DNA from 2 places in the Methylocystis sp. WRRC1 genome. Region 2 is predicted to be linked to the other one. Evidence: predicted binding sites of a transcription regulator. Region 2 holds the regulator's gene; the other holds the start of a gene.
What was found. The regulator LexA, encoded in region 2, represses DNA repair genes until DNA is damaged. The targets are predictions, from matches to a motif close to TGTTCNNNNTGTGTTCNG.
Positions count from the first base shown of each region.

Region 1: the regulator LexA is predicted to act here: its motif matches at 5,804-5,821, upstream of LG047_RS04565 (YifB family Mg chelatase-like AAA ATPase).

Region 1 is NZ_JAJFZJ010000001.1:911,791-919,337, forward strand. Features, by position in the region: gene LG047_RS04545 (amidinotransferase) at 1-1,022, shown strand, start outside; gene LG047_RS04550 (multidrug efflux SMR transporter) at 1,101-1,421, opposite strand; gene LG047_RS04555 (pirin family protein) at 1,582-2,460, shown strand; gene LG047_RS04560 (ATP-binding protein) at 2,461-4,185, opposite strand; gene LG047_RS04565 (YifB family Mg chelatase-like AAA ATPase) at 4,196-5,734, opposite strand; gene LG047_RS04570 (lytic transglycosylase domain-containing protein) at 5,981-6,763, shown strand; gene LG047_RS04575 (hypothetical protein) at 6,970-7,547, opposite strand, start outside.
Region 2 is NZ_JAJFZJ010000001.1:3,472,512-3,480,058, forward strand. Features, by position in the region: gene LG047_RS17010 (TolC family protein) at 1-1,013, shown strand, start outside; gene LG047_RS17015 (alpha/beta fold hydrolase) at 1,014-1,895, opposite strand; gene LG047_RS17020 (acetyl-CoA carboxylase carboxyltransferase subunit alpha) at 2,078-3,043, shown strand; gene LG047_RS17025 (murein L,D-transpeptidase family protein) at 3,234-4,457, shown strand; gene lexA (transcriptional repressor LexA) at 4,623-5,336, shown strand; gene LG047_RS17035 (ComEC/Rec2 family competence protein) at 5,462-7,547, opposite strand, start outside.

The DNA of each region.
Region 1 (7,547 bases), 2.6 Mb from region 2:
TCGGCCGGCTGGAAGGCTCCACCATTCCGTCGGATCACCCCGTCGTCACCTGCAACATTCCCGGCATGGCGGCGCGCGCGCAGGCGCTGGCGGCTGGCTTCCGCTTTCCGAAATTCATGATCGAGCCCGCCCAGGAGGAACTCGACAATTTCATCAAGGTGCTCGAATCGCTCGGCGTCACCGTCACCCGGCCGGAAGCGTTCAACCACAAGGCCAAATTCTCGACGCCCCACTGGTCCTCGCGCGGCTTCTGCAACTCCTGCCCGCGCGACTCCATGCTCGTCATCGGCGACGAAATCCTCGAAACGCCCATGGCCTGGCCCTGCCGCTATTTCGAGACGCATTCCTACCGGCCGATCCTGAAGGACTATTTCCGCCGCGGCGCGCGCTGGACCTCGGCGCCCAAGCCCCAGCTCACCGACGAGCTGTTCGACCCGAATTTCAGGCTCCCCGAAAAGGGCGAGCCGATGCGCTACATCCTCACCGAATTCGAGCCGGTCTTCGACGCCGCCGACTTCTTCCGCTGCGGCCGCGACATCTTCGTCACCCGCTCGAACGTCACCAACGCCATGGGAATCGAATGGCTGCGGCGGCACCTTGGCGAGGGCTACCGCATTCACGAGATCAAGAGCCGCTGCCCGAACCCGATGCACATCGACACGACGATCCTGCCGCTCGGGCCGGGCAAGATCCTGATCAATCCGGAATACATCAACCCGGACGAACTGCCCGATATCCTGAAGAAATGGGACATTCTCGTCGCGCCGGACCCGGACCCGATCGAGGACCGCATTCTCAAGATCACGTCCATGTGCGGCAAATGGCTGAGCATGAACATATTGATGGTCGACGAGAAGCGCATGATAGTCGACCCGCATCACACCAACATGATGCGGCAGGTGGAGAAATGGGGCTTCGAGCCGATCCCCGTCCCCTTCCTGCACTACGCGGCCTTCGGCGGCGCCTTCCATTGCGCGACGCTCGACGTGCGCCGCCGCGGAACGCTGGAGAGTTATTTCTAGGACAAATGTCCGGGGCGTATCGGCGAGACGAAAACGCAATCCTCGGGGCTTTCCGGCGCGGCCAGAGCCGGAAAGCCCTCAGGAGTTCGTCCCGAGACGAAGACCGATGATCCCGACGACGATAAAGATTATCGACGCCAGTCGCCAGGGCGTCGTCGGTTCGTTGAACAGATAGACGCCGACCAGCGTGACGGCGGCGACGCTGCCGCCCGTCCAGACGGCATAGGCGGTGCCGGCGGGAATGGTTTTCACCGCAAGACCGAGACAGCCGACGCTCGCGATCATGAAAAACAGCATGATCACCGACGGCCAGAAGCGAGTGAAACCGTCGGCGTATTTCATGCCCACGAGCCACCCGACTTCGCAAAGACTGCCAATCATCAGAATGACCCAGTCCATTTCGCAATGCCCTCGTTCGATCGGCGCGAATCTCCGCCCATGGCCTTGTTGGCGTTCTACGCCCTGCCGCGTCAAGGACCAAGGTTGAGCCGGGTCGTTTGAATTTCCCGGCCCGCGCTCCAGATAGATGGACGTCGAACTCGCCGCCAAGAGGCCGCTCATGAGAAAAATTGTCGGCGTCTATCCTGCGCCTGCCGGCGTGCGCTGGGTCGGGGACGGTTTTCCGGTGCGCTCGCTCTTCTCCCATCATGAACATGGCGCGCGCGTCAGTCCGTTCCTGCTGTTCGATTATGCCGGGCCCGCCGATTTTTCGCCGACCGGACATCGGCGCGGGGTCGGCCAGCATCCCCATCGCGGATTCGAGACCGTGACGATCGTCTATGATGGAGAGGTCGCGCATCGCGACTCGACCGGCGCCGGCGGTCTCATCGGACCGGGCGACGTGCAATGGATGACGGCCGGCTCCGGCGTTTTGCACGAGGAATATCATTCCGAGGCTTTCGCGCGCTCGGGCGGGCGTTTTGAAGTCGTGCAACTCTGGGTCAATCTGCCTGCGCGCGACAAGATGACGGCGCCGCGCTACCAGACGCTGCTCGACAACGACATTCCGCGAGTCGAGCTGCCGGAAGGCGCGGGCGTCCTTCGCGTGATCGCAGGCGAATATGACGGAGTCAAAGGCCCTGCGCGGACTTTCACGCCGATCGACATCTGGGACATCCGGCTCGACAAGGGCGAAGCGGCGAATTTCACGCCGCATGAAGGCCATTCGCTGATAATCGTCGTGCTCGGCGGCGCGATAGAGATCAACGGACAGGCCAGGGCGAAGGAAGCCGAGGTGGTCGTCTTCGAAATGGGCGGCGGAGCGTTGAGCCTGTCGGCGCTGGCCGACACGAAGCTCCTTCTCCTTAGCGGCGAGCCGATCGACGAGCCCGTTGCGCAGCAAGGCCCTTTCGTGATGAACACGGCTGAAGAGATCAAGACGGCGTACGCCGATTACGAGTCGGGTCGTTTCGGCGCCATCGCGCCGCAAGACGCCTGATTAAACGGCGCCGCGCCGTTCGATCGGGCGCGGCGAGAGACGCAGCTCCTCGAGTGTTAGGGCAAGCCGCGAGAAATCCACGGGTTTCGTGAGAAAGGCGTCGACGCCGGCGGCGCGCGCGGCGCTTTCGTCTTCCTCCTGCGCGCTCGCTGTCAGCGCAAGGATCGGCGTCCTCGGCGCGCCGGCGCGCGCCTCGGCGTCGCGAATGCGTCGCGTCGCCTCGCGGCCATCGAGCTCGGGCATGAAGAGATCCATGACGATGACGTCGAAAGGCGGCGACGCGTCGCCAATCGCCGCCCGGACCAACTCCACCGCCTCGGCGCCGTTGCGCGCGCGCGTCACGCTCGCGCCGAGCTTTTCGAGATGACGGGTCAGAATGAGCGCGTTGACGTCATTGTCCTCGGCGACGAGGGCGTTGAGGCCGGCAAGCGCGCGGACAGGTTCGGCGGTTTCGTGTTTCGGCGCGTCGATGCCCGCCGGCGAAAGGCGCGCGACGAGAGAGGCGATTCGGACAGGCTTGACCAGCCATCCGTCGAAATCGCGCAAGGCGGCCTCGCCGAATGCGCGCCGCTCCAGCGGCGAGAAAAGTAGAAACAGGCGCCGCGCCCCGGCCGCGCGCGCCGCCTGCGCGAGACGCGACGTGACGGGCGCGCCCAGGGCGCAATCGACGATCACCACATCGAGCGGCGGCGCGGCCGTCCGTTCGAGGCGGGCGATTCCCGCCGCTTCCCCCCCGGCGACCTCCGCGTCCGCGCCCGCCGATCGCAGGCTGCTCGCGAGATAGGGCGCCTCGAACAGGCTCAAGGCGATGATCAGCGCGCGGCGTCCCGCGAGCGGCCTGGGAGAATCCATCTTCGTCCGCGGCGGAGCGGGCAGCGTGAACGCAAAAGTGGATCCTTCCGGAGATGTGACTGCGAGCGTCAACACGCCGCCCATCTGCGCGACGAGGCGGCGTGAGATGGCGAGGCCGAGACCCGTGCCGCCGTGTCGGCGCGTCTCCGAGGCGTCGCCCTGCTCGAACTCCTCGAAGATCGCTGCGCGCGCCGCCTCTGGCACGCCCGGCCCCGTGTCCTGCACTTCGAATCTCAGCATCTCGCCGTCGCGCCCGACTTTGACGCCGACGCCGCCGTGATCGGTGAAATTGACCGCATTGCCGATAAGATTGACCAGCACCTGCCGAAGCCGCGCCGGATCGCCCTCCATCTCCTGCGGCGCCTCCGGCGCAATATGGCTGGCGATTTCAAGCCCCTTTGCGAGTGCGCGGGGCGCGAGTAATTCGACTACGCCTTCAACGAGCGGCGCGAGCGCGAATGTTTCGCGCCTCAATTCGAGTTTGCCCGCCTCGATCTTCGAAAAATCGAGTATGTCGTCGATGAGTTGCGCCAGCGAGCGGCTCGAATCATTGATCGCCTCGACATAGCTCGCCTGCTCGGCGTCGAGACGCGTCATCGCGAGAAGCTGCGCGAGACCCATGACGCCATTCAACGGCGTGCGGATCTCGTGGCTGACAGTGGCGAGAAAGCGCGACTTGGCGAGGCTCGCGGCCTCCGCCCTGTCGCGCGCGGCGGCGGCGGCGCGCAATTCCCAAATTTCGTCGCGCAGGCGTTCGAGCTCAGATTCGACCTGGCCACGACCGCGCTTTCGGGCCGCGACGAAGATCGAGGCGGCGAGCAGCGTAACGACAAGCTGCGCCGCGACAAGAATCAGAATGTCCTTCGCGCTCATTCTTCAACCATCAGGCCGCGATCCTTCCGGCCGCAAGCCCCGCGCGGTAGGAGAGCGCCTCCGCAAGATGCGGGCGCGCGACCTGAGCGGCCCCGTCGAGATCGGCGATGGTGCGCGCAAGTTTCAGCACGCGGTGAAATCCTCTCGCCGAAAGCGCGAAACGGTCGGAAGCCTCGCGAATCAGCGCCGTCCCCGCGGCGTCGAGCATGGCGACGCGCTCGATGACGGCGGCTGGCGCGGCGGCGTTGGCGGCGACGCCCGGCAAGGCCAGCGCGTCATAGCGGTCGCGCTGCAGCGCGCGGGCGCGTCCGACGCGAGCGGCGACCTCGAGCGACCCTTCAGATGGCGGCGGCAGCACCAGATCGGCTGCGGTGACGGCCGGAACTTCAATTTGAAGGTCGAAACGGTCCAGTAAGGGGCCGGACAGGCGCGCCTGATATTGCGCGACGCAGCGCTCGTTGGGCTGGCGGCGACAGGCGTAGCCCGGATCGAGCGCGTGACCGCATCGGCAGGGGTTCATCGCGGCGACAAGCTGGAAACGCGCGGGATAGACGGCGCGATGATTGGCGCGCGAGACGGCGACCTCGCCGGTTTCGAGCGGCTGGCGGAGACTGTCGAGCGCCTGCGGCTGAAACTCCGGCAATTCGTCGAGAAACAGCACGCCATTATGGGCCAGCGAAATTTCGCCGGGTTTCGCATGCGTTCCTCCGCCGACGAGCGCAGGCATCGAGGCCGAGTGATGCGGCGCGCGAAAGGGACGCCGATCGGTGAGTTCGCCGCCGGCGATCTGCCCGGCGACGGAATGGATCATCGAGACCTCGAGCAGCTCGCGCGGCGTAAGCGGCGGCAGGATCGACGGCAGACGCGCGGCCAACATGGATTTGCCGGCCCCGGGCGGCCCGCTCATGAGAAGATTGTGACCGCCGGCGGCGGCGATCTCCAGCGCGCGCTTGGCGCTCTCCTGCCCCTTGATGTCGGCGAGGTCGGGAAGGTCGGCGGCGAGCGCGCGCACTGCCGGTTCGGGCCGCGCGAGCGCCTGCGTTCCCTTCATGTGATTGACGAGCTGGATGAGCGAACGCGGCGCCAGCACCTCCATGTCGCGCGACGCCCATGCGGCCTCCGGACCACATTCGCGCGGGCAGATCAGCCCCTGCCCCCGCGAGTTGGCGGCCACCGCCGCGGGCAACACGCCCGCGACCGGGGTCAGTGTTCCATCGAGCGCGAGTTCGCCGAGCACGACGAAACCGTCGAGCGCGTCCGAAGGAATGGCGCCGATCGCCGCCATGACGCCCAGCGCAATGGGAAGATCGTAATGGCTCCCCTCCTTCGGCATGTCCGCGGGCGCGAGATTGACCGTAATGCGCTTCGCGGGCAGGGCGAGCCCGGAGGCGATGAGCGCGGCGCGCACGCGCTCCCGCGATTCGGCGACGGCCTTGTCCCCAAGGCCAACGACGTTGAAGACGACGGAGCCGCTCGTGATTTGCACCTGCACGTCGACTGGCCGCGCCTCGACGCCTTCGAATGCGACCGTCGCAACTCTCACCGCCATGACCTGCGCTCCGAAAAATTCGGCAAAGCCTGAAACAGCGCCAAAGTAGCGTTCAAGCTTTTCACGCGCAAGAACAATGTGAGAACGCCCCATGTGGCTCGAGGGCCCCGGACCGCCGCGCCGCGGCGGATTCATTGGCGCGGCAGTTGCCGAGAAGACAAAATTGTTTAGGCTCCTCCCGACTCGAAGGTTTATCCAGAAGGAGGCCATACTATGCGAAATCTTTTGTGGAGAAGCTCTGCGGCAATGGTTTTCACGGCTGCGACGCTGGGTTCTGCGCCTTCCGCGAGCGCCGCGCAATGCGGCAACGGCCCCGGCGGTTTCGAGCGCTGGAAGCAGGATTTCGCCGAAGAAGCGCGCGCCAGCGGACACGGACCGGGCGCGATCGACGCCCTGATGGGAACCCATTATAATACAGCGACCATCTCGGCCGATCGCGGCCAGAAAAGTTTCCGCCTCTCGCTCGATCAGTTCATGGCCAAACGCGGCGCCTCGGCCATCGTCGCGCGGGGGCGTTCGCTCAAGCGCTCCCAGGCGGCGCTGTTTTCGTCAATTCAGCAACGCTACGGGGTCCCGCCGGGACCGCTTCTGGCCATCTGGGGCATGGAGACGGGGTTCGGCGCCGTGCATGGGAATCAGCACGCGCTCTCGGCCATTGCGACGCTGGCCTATGACTGCCGCCGGTCGGATTATTTCACGGACCAGCTGAACGCGGCGCTCACGTTGATCGATCACGGAACGCTGTCGCCGAACGCGCGCGGGTCCATGCACGGCGAGATCGGCCAGACGCAATTCCTGCCCAAGAATATCCTGAACTACGGCGGCGGCGGCAATCTCGACAACGCGGGCGCCGCGCTTTCCGCGACGGCGAATTTCCTTCGGGCTCACGGGTGGCGTCCGGGCGCAGGATATCAGCCCGGCGAGCCCAATTTCGATGCGATTCAGGCTTGGAACGCCGCTTCGGTCTACCAGCGGGCCATCGCCATTATTGGCCGTCAGATCGATGGCGGGGGCGGCGAGTCCGATTGATCCTTCGGGAGCGGGATCACGCGCGATTCGGTGCGCAAATCTGAAAGGGTTTGCGCACCGTTGATATAGAACCCGGTTTGGCCGGGCGCTCCCTCTTGAATTATCTCTGAAATCTCAGAGAGCCCGCTATTTGCCCTCTCTCGCGAACCCGCCAGAACGGAGCAAGTCGTCGCGCCGGCAAATCTTCGCCGGCGCTAACGGAGCGGCTACTCGGCGGCGGTGCGATAATTGTCAGCGTCGTCCGGATCGTCCTTCGCCTTGCCGGCGCTCGGCTTGTCCGGACTTTCCGCCTCCCCATCCTGATTTGCCGTCGTCTCTCCATGGTCTGCGCCTTGTTGGTCGGCGTCATCCCCGAGTCCCGAATCGGAAAGGGGCGGCGGCGATTTGAAGGCCGCGGCGGCGGTCGCGATCTGCGGCGGCGGGCTGCGCCTGCGGTGGACGAGATAAATACCGGCGACCGCCAGCACGCCGAGACCCATCGTCAGATAGACCGGCAGATCGCGCATGAAAGTCTTGTCGACGGAGAATGGGAAGCGCGACACCCAACGCTCGCCATGCTCTCCGATCACGGTCACGATGCCGACGAAATAACCCGGCTCGTTGAACGTATGCTCGAAATTGATCGTGCCGGTCGGATAGATCTTCGGCTCGCGGTAAGCCACGGTCACCGCTTCCAGATTTTCGTTTTCCTTTTCCTCGCCGCCGACGTCCTTGACGATGCGCAGCTCTACCTTCATGTCGCGCAGCTCGTCCTGCTCGGCGTCGAGCACCATGATCATCGGGC
Region 2 (7,547 bases):
CCGCCGCCGGCAATCTGCGTCACTACAACGAGACCGAAATCGAGGCGGGCATGCCGCTGTGGCTTCCCGGCCAGCGCGACGCCTATGCGGCCACGGTGTCGAGCGGGGTCGTGGAGGTCGAGGAGAGGCTGTCGCAGCGCCGGCTCGAGGTCGCGGGACTGTTGCGCGACGCATGGTGGAACGCGAAGCGCGCCGAGCGCGACGTGTCCGTGGCGCGCACGCGTGTGGCGACGGCCCGCGAGATCGGCGCCGACATGACCCGTCGCGTCGAACTCGGAGACGCTGCGGAAGCCGACGCCTTGCTGGCGAGGAACGAAACGCTCGCCGCCGAGACGGAACTCGCACAGGCGGAAGGCGCGGCGAAAGTCGCGCGGGTGAATTACGCCGCGCTCACCGGCGGGACGCCGCCGGACGGCACGCTCGAAGCCGTGCGTCGCGACGGCGATCTGGAAGACCATCCGGCGCTGCGGGCGCCGCTGGCGGCGCTTGCGCGGGCTGAGTCCCAGGCGCGGCTGATCGACGCGACGCCCATAGACAATCCGGAGATCGGCGTCTTCGGCCGTCAGGAGCACAACGACCAATATTCGACGGACCCCTCGCAGGAAGTCACCAACCAGCGCACCGACGCGACGACGGTGGGCGTGCGCTTTCGCATTCCGTTGCCGACGCCGGGCCGCAACGAGCCGCGCCAGGCCGAGGCGGCCGCGGAGGTGACGCGCGCGCGCGCCGAATATGAGCGCGCCAAGCGAATGGTCGTCGCGGAAATCAAGGCCGCGCGGACGGCGCTCGCAGCGGCGCAAAAGGCGGCGGGCCTCGCCGACAAGCGGCTCGCCGTGGCCAATGAGCAGTTCGAACTGTCGCGCAAGTCCTTCGCGCTCGGCGAAATCAGCGCCTTCGATCTGTATCGCGTGCGCCAGATTCAGCTGGAGGCGCAACGCATGCAGGCGGGCGCCGCGATCAATGTCGGCGTTGCGGTTTCACGCGTGAATCAGGCGCTGGGATACGCGCCATAATCACGGACAACGGCTCAGGAACTCCATTATCCGCCCGATCGTCGGCTGATCGAGCAGCAGGGGCGCATGGCCCTGGCCGGCGACGGTGAATGTTTCGAGCCGCGGCGCGCGCCGGGCCATTTCCTCCATCGTCTCGGCCGAAAAGATGTCCGACGTCTCGCCGCGAATGACGAGCATCGGCGTTTGCGACATCGTTTCGAAACGGTCCCAGAAGGTTTCGGGCTCGGCGTCCGGCGTGAAGATGTCGAGCGTGTGCGACAGTTCGGGGTCGTAGCGAAGCGCAACCTTCCCGTCCTTCTCGACGAAGGTCTGGCGCGCATAAACGGCCCAGTCCTCCGCGCTAACGGCGGGAAATTGCGGCGCGGCGGTCATGCGCATCAGCGCGATCGCGTCGTTCATCGAGGCGATGGGCGGCAATTTTCCGACATAGCGCTTTATGCGCAGCAGACCCTCGAGTTCGATCTTCGGCCCGATGTCGTTGAAGATCGCCGCGCGCACGAGGCCCGGCGTTTCGGCGGCGAGATCCATCGTGTGCAGCCCGCCGCGCGAGGTGCCGAGAAAGACGGCCGACGAAACGCCTGCGTCGCGCAGCACGGCGAGAATGTCGTCCTGTTCGACCGCGAGCGCGTAATGGGTCCAGTCCTTGTCCCAGTCCGATCGGCCGCGCCCGCGGTAGTCGAGCGCGAGCACGCGCCGTCCCTGCGCCTGCGCGGCCTCGGCGACGCGCCAGAAGTCGTCGGAGGAGCGCGCGAGGCCCGGCAGGCAGACGAGCGGCAGACGCCCGGCCGAGGGACAGGCGTAATCGAGATAATGGAGGCGCAGCCCGTCGCTCGCGGAAACGAAGCGGCTGTCGGCATGGGCACGAAGGGTCGGAGGGTTCAAGCGAATCGCGCTCCTCTTGCAGAAAATTGCGCCATGCCCCCGATTGCGCCATTTGGCGCTCGAAATCCACCCCGCGCGGTCCTGCCGTCTTCCTTGACTTCGGCGCCGGTTGCGGCGAGTTTGCGCGCGCCCGAGAGGCCGCCGGGCGCTGGTCGAATCTTGCAGGAAACATCGTCGCCCCCATGCGCTCTTATCTCGACTTCGAAAAGCCCGTCGCGGAACTGGAAACCAAGGTCGAGGAACTGCGCGCGCTGGCCGAGAAAGGCGAGGGCGTCTCAATCTCGGAGGAGCTGACGAAGCTGGAGGCCAAGGCGTCCAAGGCGCTGGCCGACCTCTACGCGAGCCTCACCCCCTGGCAGAAAATTCAGGTCGCGCGTCATCCGCAGCGCCCGCATTTCTCCGACTATGTGAAGCAGCTCGTCACGGAATTCACGCCGCTCGCCGGCGACCGCTTCTTCGGCGAGGACGCCGCCATCGTCGGCGGCTTCGGGCGCTTCAATGGCGAGCCCATCTGCATCATCGGGCAGGAGAAGGGCTCGGACACCGCGAGCCGTCTGCACCATAATTTCGGCATGGCGCGACCCGAGGGCTACCGCAAGGCGGTGCGCCTCATGGAGCTCGCCGACCGCTTCGGCCTGCCGGTGGTCTCGCTGGTCGATACGGCCGGCGCCTTTCCGGGCATCGACGCCGAGGAGCGTGGGCAGGCGGAAGCCATCGCCCGATCGACCGACGCCTCGCTGTCGCTGGGCGTGCCCAATGTCGCGGTCGTGGTGGGCGAGGGCGGCTCCGGCGGCGCCATCGCCATCGCCGCCGCCAACAAGGTGCTGATGCTGGAGCACGCGGTCTACACCGTCGCCTCCCCGGAGGCCTCGGCCTCCATCCTGTGGCGTGATTCGGCCAAGGCGCAGGACGCCGCGACCAGCATGAAGATCACGGCGCAGGATCTGCTCAAATTCGGCATCATCGACGTGATCGTCACCGAGCCCTCGGGCGGCGCTCATCGCGACCCCAGGGCGGCCATCGCCGCCGTGGGCGACGCGGTTTCCCTCGAATTGTCGCGGCTTACCAATCTTTCGCGCGAGCAGCTTCGCCACGCCCGGGCCGAGAAGTTCCTCGCCATGGGCCGAAAGATCGAGGAAAAGCGTTAAGGTAAATCCGGCAAATTTGCGGTTTTCACCATCCCGGATGGCGCCACGGACACTTTCTCGTCCCAATGTTTGGTCTAAATGCGGGTCGGCGCGGAAGGTCAGCCGTCACGCCGGGTAAGGATTGCGTTACGCGCAGGCGTGTAAAGGTTCTCGGACACGCGGGGGCGTCGCGCAAAGGGGAGCGGGTCGCATGAATTTCCAGGGTTTCAAGCCGTTTGCGGTTGTTGCGGCCTTCGCCGCCTTCACGCTGGCGGCCTGCGAGGACGGGGGCTTTTCGCACCGCTCGCTCGCGCCCATTCCGCCGGAGACGGTCGCGCTGATGGAGAAGGTCGGCACGACGAAGGAAGCGCCGATGCTCATCCGCGCCTACAAGAAAGAGGCGGAGCTCGAGATCTGGAAGATGCGGTCCGACGGCCGCTACGTCCATCTCAAAACCTTCCCCATGTGCCGCTGGTCGGGCCAGCTCGGCCCCAAGACGCGCGAGGGCGACCGCCAGGTGCCGGAGGGCTTCTATTCGATCACGCCGGCGCAGATGAACCCGAATTCGGCCTATTACCTGTCCTTCAACGTCGGCTACCCGAACCAGCTCGACCGCGCGCTGGGGCATAGCGGCGGGACCATCATGGTGCATGGCGCCTGCTCGTCGGCCGGCTGCTTCTCCATGACCGACAAGCAGATCGCGGAAATCTACGCGATTGCCCGCTCCTCCTTCGGCGGCGGCCAGCGCGCAATCCAGATGCAGTCCTATCCCTTCAAGATGACGGCCGAAAATCTGGCCAAGCACCGGCTCGACCCGAACATCGGCTTCTGGAAGAACCTGAAGGAAGGCAATGATCACTTCGAGGTGACGAAAGAGGAGCCGCAGGTCGCCTTCTGCGGCCGTCATTATGTCTTCAACGCCACGCCCGCGGGACATATGGACGCGGCCTCGGCCTGTCCGCCCTTGAAGCACAATCCGGAGATCGCGGCCCAGGTCGCCGAAAAGGCTGCCAAGGATGACGCCAAGGTGGCCGAGCTCGCCGAAAGCGGCGTGAAGCCGGTTCGCGTCGTCTATCAGGACGGCGGTCAGAACCCGGCCTTCGCCTCGCGCGTCGCCGAGGTGAGCCGCCCCGAGGCGATCGCCCCGCCAGTCGAAATCGCGCTGGAGGAAAAACCGGCCCGCGGCGCCGGCAAGGCCGCGACGCAGCTCGCCGCCAAATCGCCCGTCGTGACGGTCGCTGCCGCCAAGGCCGCCGCCGAGAGCCGGGAGGCAGAGGCGCCGCATCCGGTGGCGCAGGCCTTCGCGCCCGACGACCGCCGCGAGATGCAGGCGCTCGCCAGCGACGACAGCCCGACGAGCTCGATCAAGAAAGCGGCTCCCCGGAAGCCCGGCGCCCCCGATCCGGCGACAAAGAACAAAGCCGCCGCCCATTAGAGCGGCGGCGCCTCCGCGCCAGCTCCAGTTAACAGCTCCCTGACATTAGGCTTGCGGAACGCACCGGGAACGCATATGAATCGTTCATGATTTGTTTTTGAGCGATCCAGGCTCCCCTGCGGGTCTGTGTCGACGCTACGGCGCGAGTTCAGGGGCCAACTTTCGATGCTGACAAAGAAGCAAAGCGACCTTCTGCGCTTCATACATGAACGCCTGAAGGAGTCCGGCGTGCCGCCGTCCTTCGACGAGATGAAGGATGCGCTCGATCTGAGATCGAAGTCGGGGATTCACCGATTGATCCTCGCGCTAGAGGAGCGGGGCTTCATCCGCCGTCTTCCCAATCGCGCCCGCGCGCTCGAGGTGCTGCGCCTGCCTGAATCAGCGACGCCGCGCGGCGGCGGAGGGTCGCGGGGCGGAAAATTCTCGCCGGCTGTAATCGAGGGCAATCTCGGCCGTGTGCGGCCGCTGCACGAGCGGCGGGAGGAGGAGACCGAGCAGAATGTGGCGATTCCGGTCATGGGCCGGATCGCCGCCGGCACGCCGATCTCCGCGATCCAGAGCCGCAGCCACACCATCAGCCTGCCGCCCGACCTTCTGACCAGCGGCGAGCATTATGCGCTGGAAGTGCGGGGCGACTCCATGATCGAGGCCGGCATCCTCGACGGCGACACGGTCGTCATCAAGAAGCAGGACAACGCCGACACCGGCGACATCGTGGTGGCTCTCATCGACGACGAGGAGGCGACGTTGAAGCGTCTGCGCAAACGCGGCGCCTCGATTGCGCTCGAAGCGGCCAATCCGGCTTATGAAACGCGCATCTTCGGGCCGGATCGCGTGCGTATTCAGGGGAAGCTCGTGAGCCTCCTGAGGAAATACTGATTGGCCCGCATTCGCCCCATGCCCGCGCATGGCGAATGGGGGCGCGGCGGGCGTCCCGGGGCCGGAGCGAAGCTTCCTCCAGTCCGCAGCGCCTTGAAGCAGGGGCGATGCAAAAAAAACCGCGGTCAGTCGTCCAGCGGCTCCGCCGCCTGAGCGTCGTCATTGTCGCTTTCAATTTCAGAGGCCTCGGGCGTGGTGATCCGGCCGCGCCTTTCCTGCGGAGCCTGCGACCACGGTCGATCCTCGTCGACGCCGCGCGCCCTCGTCCATTCGATCTTCTCGCCCTTCAGTCGCAGGGAAATCGCGCCCGCTTCCGCAAGCTTGCGACGATCTATGACGATCGGCGCGGCGCAACCTTCGGGCGCATGAAGCGGCGTGACGATGATCGCCGCGCGCGCGCAGTCTTCCAGAAAGGCGCCGCGCTCATTCACAAGGGCGACGATGCGCCCGTCGAACAGTCTTCCGACGCATCCCAGATCGTCGCAGGCGACGCCAGCTCCGGCGTCTGCGGCCGCGCGGGAATCCGCGTCGGCGCGCAACCATTGTTCGGACGCGAAGACGCTCGGTCTTTTGCCCAGAAGGGCGATTTCGCCGGAGGCGGAACGGAAGGCCGCCGAGTCGCCCGCCGGCGGAACGGCTAGATCGAAACCCGTCCCGTTTTTCGCGCCGAGCAGGCCGACGAGCGCCAGCGGTATCGCGGTCGCCCGGAGCGACCACGTCCGCCATAGCACCGCCGACAGAACGGCAAGCGCGAGAAAGACGATCGCCCAGGGCGCAAAAGCCTTCACATGCAGGCTCGCCCCCGGCGCGCTCGCGATCAGCCCCGCGAGATAGATGACGAGATCGATCCCGATCTTCAGATAGCGCCAGACGAAGCCGTCGAGGCCGAAAGGATAGAGGACCGCGCCGATCAGCGCGCAAGGCACGGCGAAAAATTCGATGATCGCCAGGGTCAGCGGATTTCCGACCAGCACATATGGACTGAGCTCGTGGAAATCATTGGCCATGAAGGAGGCGGTGGCGGAGGTGGCGCAAAGGGTCGCGAGAAGCGCCGCGCCCGGTCCGTGCAGCAATCGCTCGACCAGGGCTTCGCGCAGTTCCGCAAGTCGCCCGCGCATGCTCGGGCCGACAGGGCGCGCGCGGCTTCGTCCGAGATAATCGCCGCGCCATTCATAGACCGCGATCAGCGCCGCGACGGCGGCGAAGGAAAGTTGAAAACTCGCGCCGAGCAGCGCCTCCGGCTCGAAGGCGATGATGAAAAAGGCGGCGAGCGCAAGATTGCGCATGGAGAGCGACGCGCGGTCGAACAACACGGCGACGAGCATGATGAGCGTCATGACCAGCGCGCGCTCCGTGCCGACGCGCGAACCCGTCGCGATGTCGTAGAGAATGGCGCCGAGGATAGCGAGCCCGGCCGCCCATTTCTTGATCGGGTAGTTGAGCGCCAGCGTCTGCGACATTGCGAGGAGGCGCCGGAAACCGACGAAGAAAATGCCGGCGACGAGCGTCATCTGCATGCCAGAGATGGTGATGATGTGAAAGATGCCGGCCCGGCGTATGAGGTCTTTCGCGTTACCGGAAAGGAAATCGCGCTTGCCTGTCACCATGGCGGCCGCGATGGCGCCCGCGTCGCCGTCGATCGTGCGATAGACGCGCAGGGCGAGCGCATTTCGCGCGCGATCGATGGCGGCGAAAAAGCGTAGCGAAATTGGCGCCGGATCGGGCGGCGGCATGACCTCGATGCGGCCGAGCGCGTTCCCGACGCCGCCGAGCCGCGCGAAATAGGCGTCGCGCGCGAAATCATAGCCGCCGGGCAGCGCCGCGCGGGCAGGGGGCATGAGCCGGGCTTTCAACGCGACGAAATCTCCCGCCGAGAAAGACGGATCGCCGCGTGTGGTGAGGCGCACGCGCGCCGGCGCGACTTCACCCGGCAGACCTTCCGCGCTCGCGACGCGCAGAATGAAGCGGGCGCCGGACCGCCGCGGGTCGAGCTCTTCCACGAAGCCGGTGAGTTCGCCGATCCCGACGCGCGGGATGATCGGCGCGGCGACGCGCGCGGTCCGCCACGCCGCGGAAGTGAAGCCGGCGGCGACGAAGGCGAGCGCCACGAATAATGCGCGCGCCCGCGCATGGCGGCGAGCAATGAAAGCGAACGCCGCGGCGGCGCCCAGGACTGCGAAGCAAAGCGGCAGCGGCGGTTCGCGCTCCGCG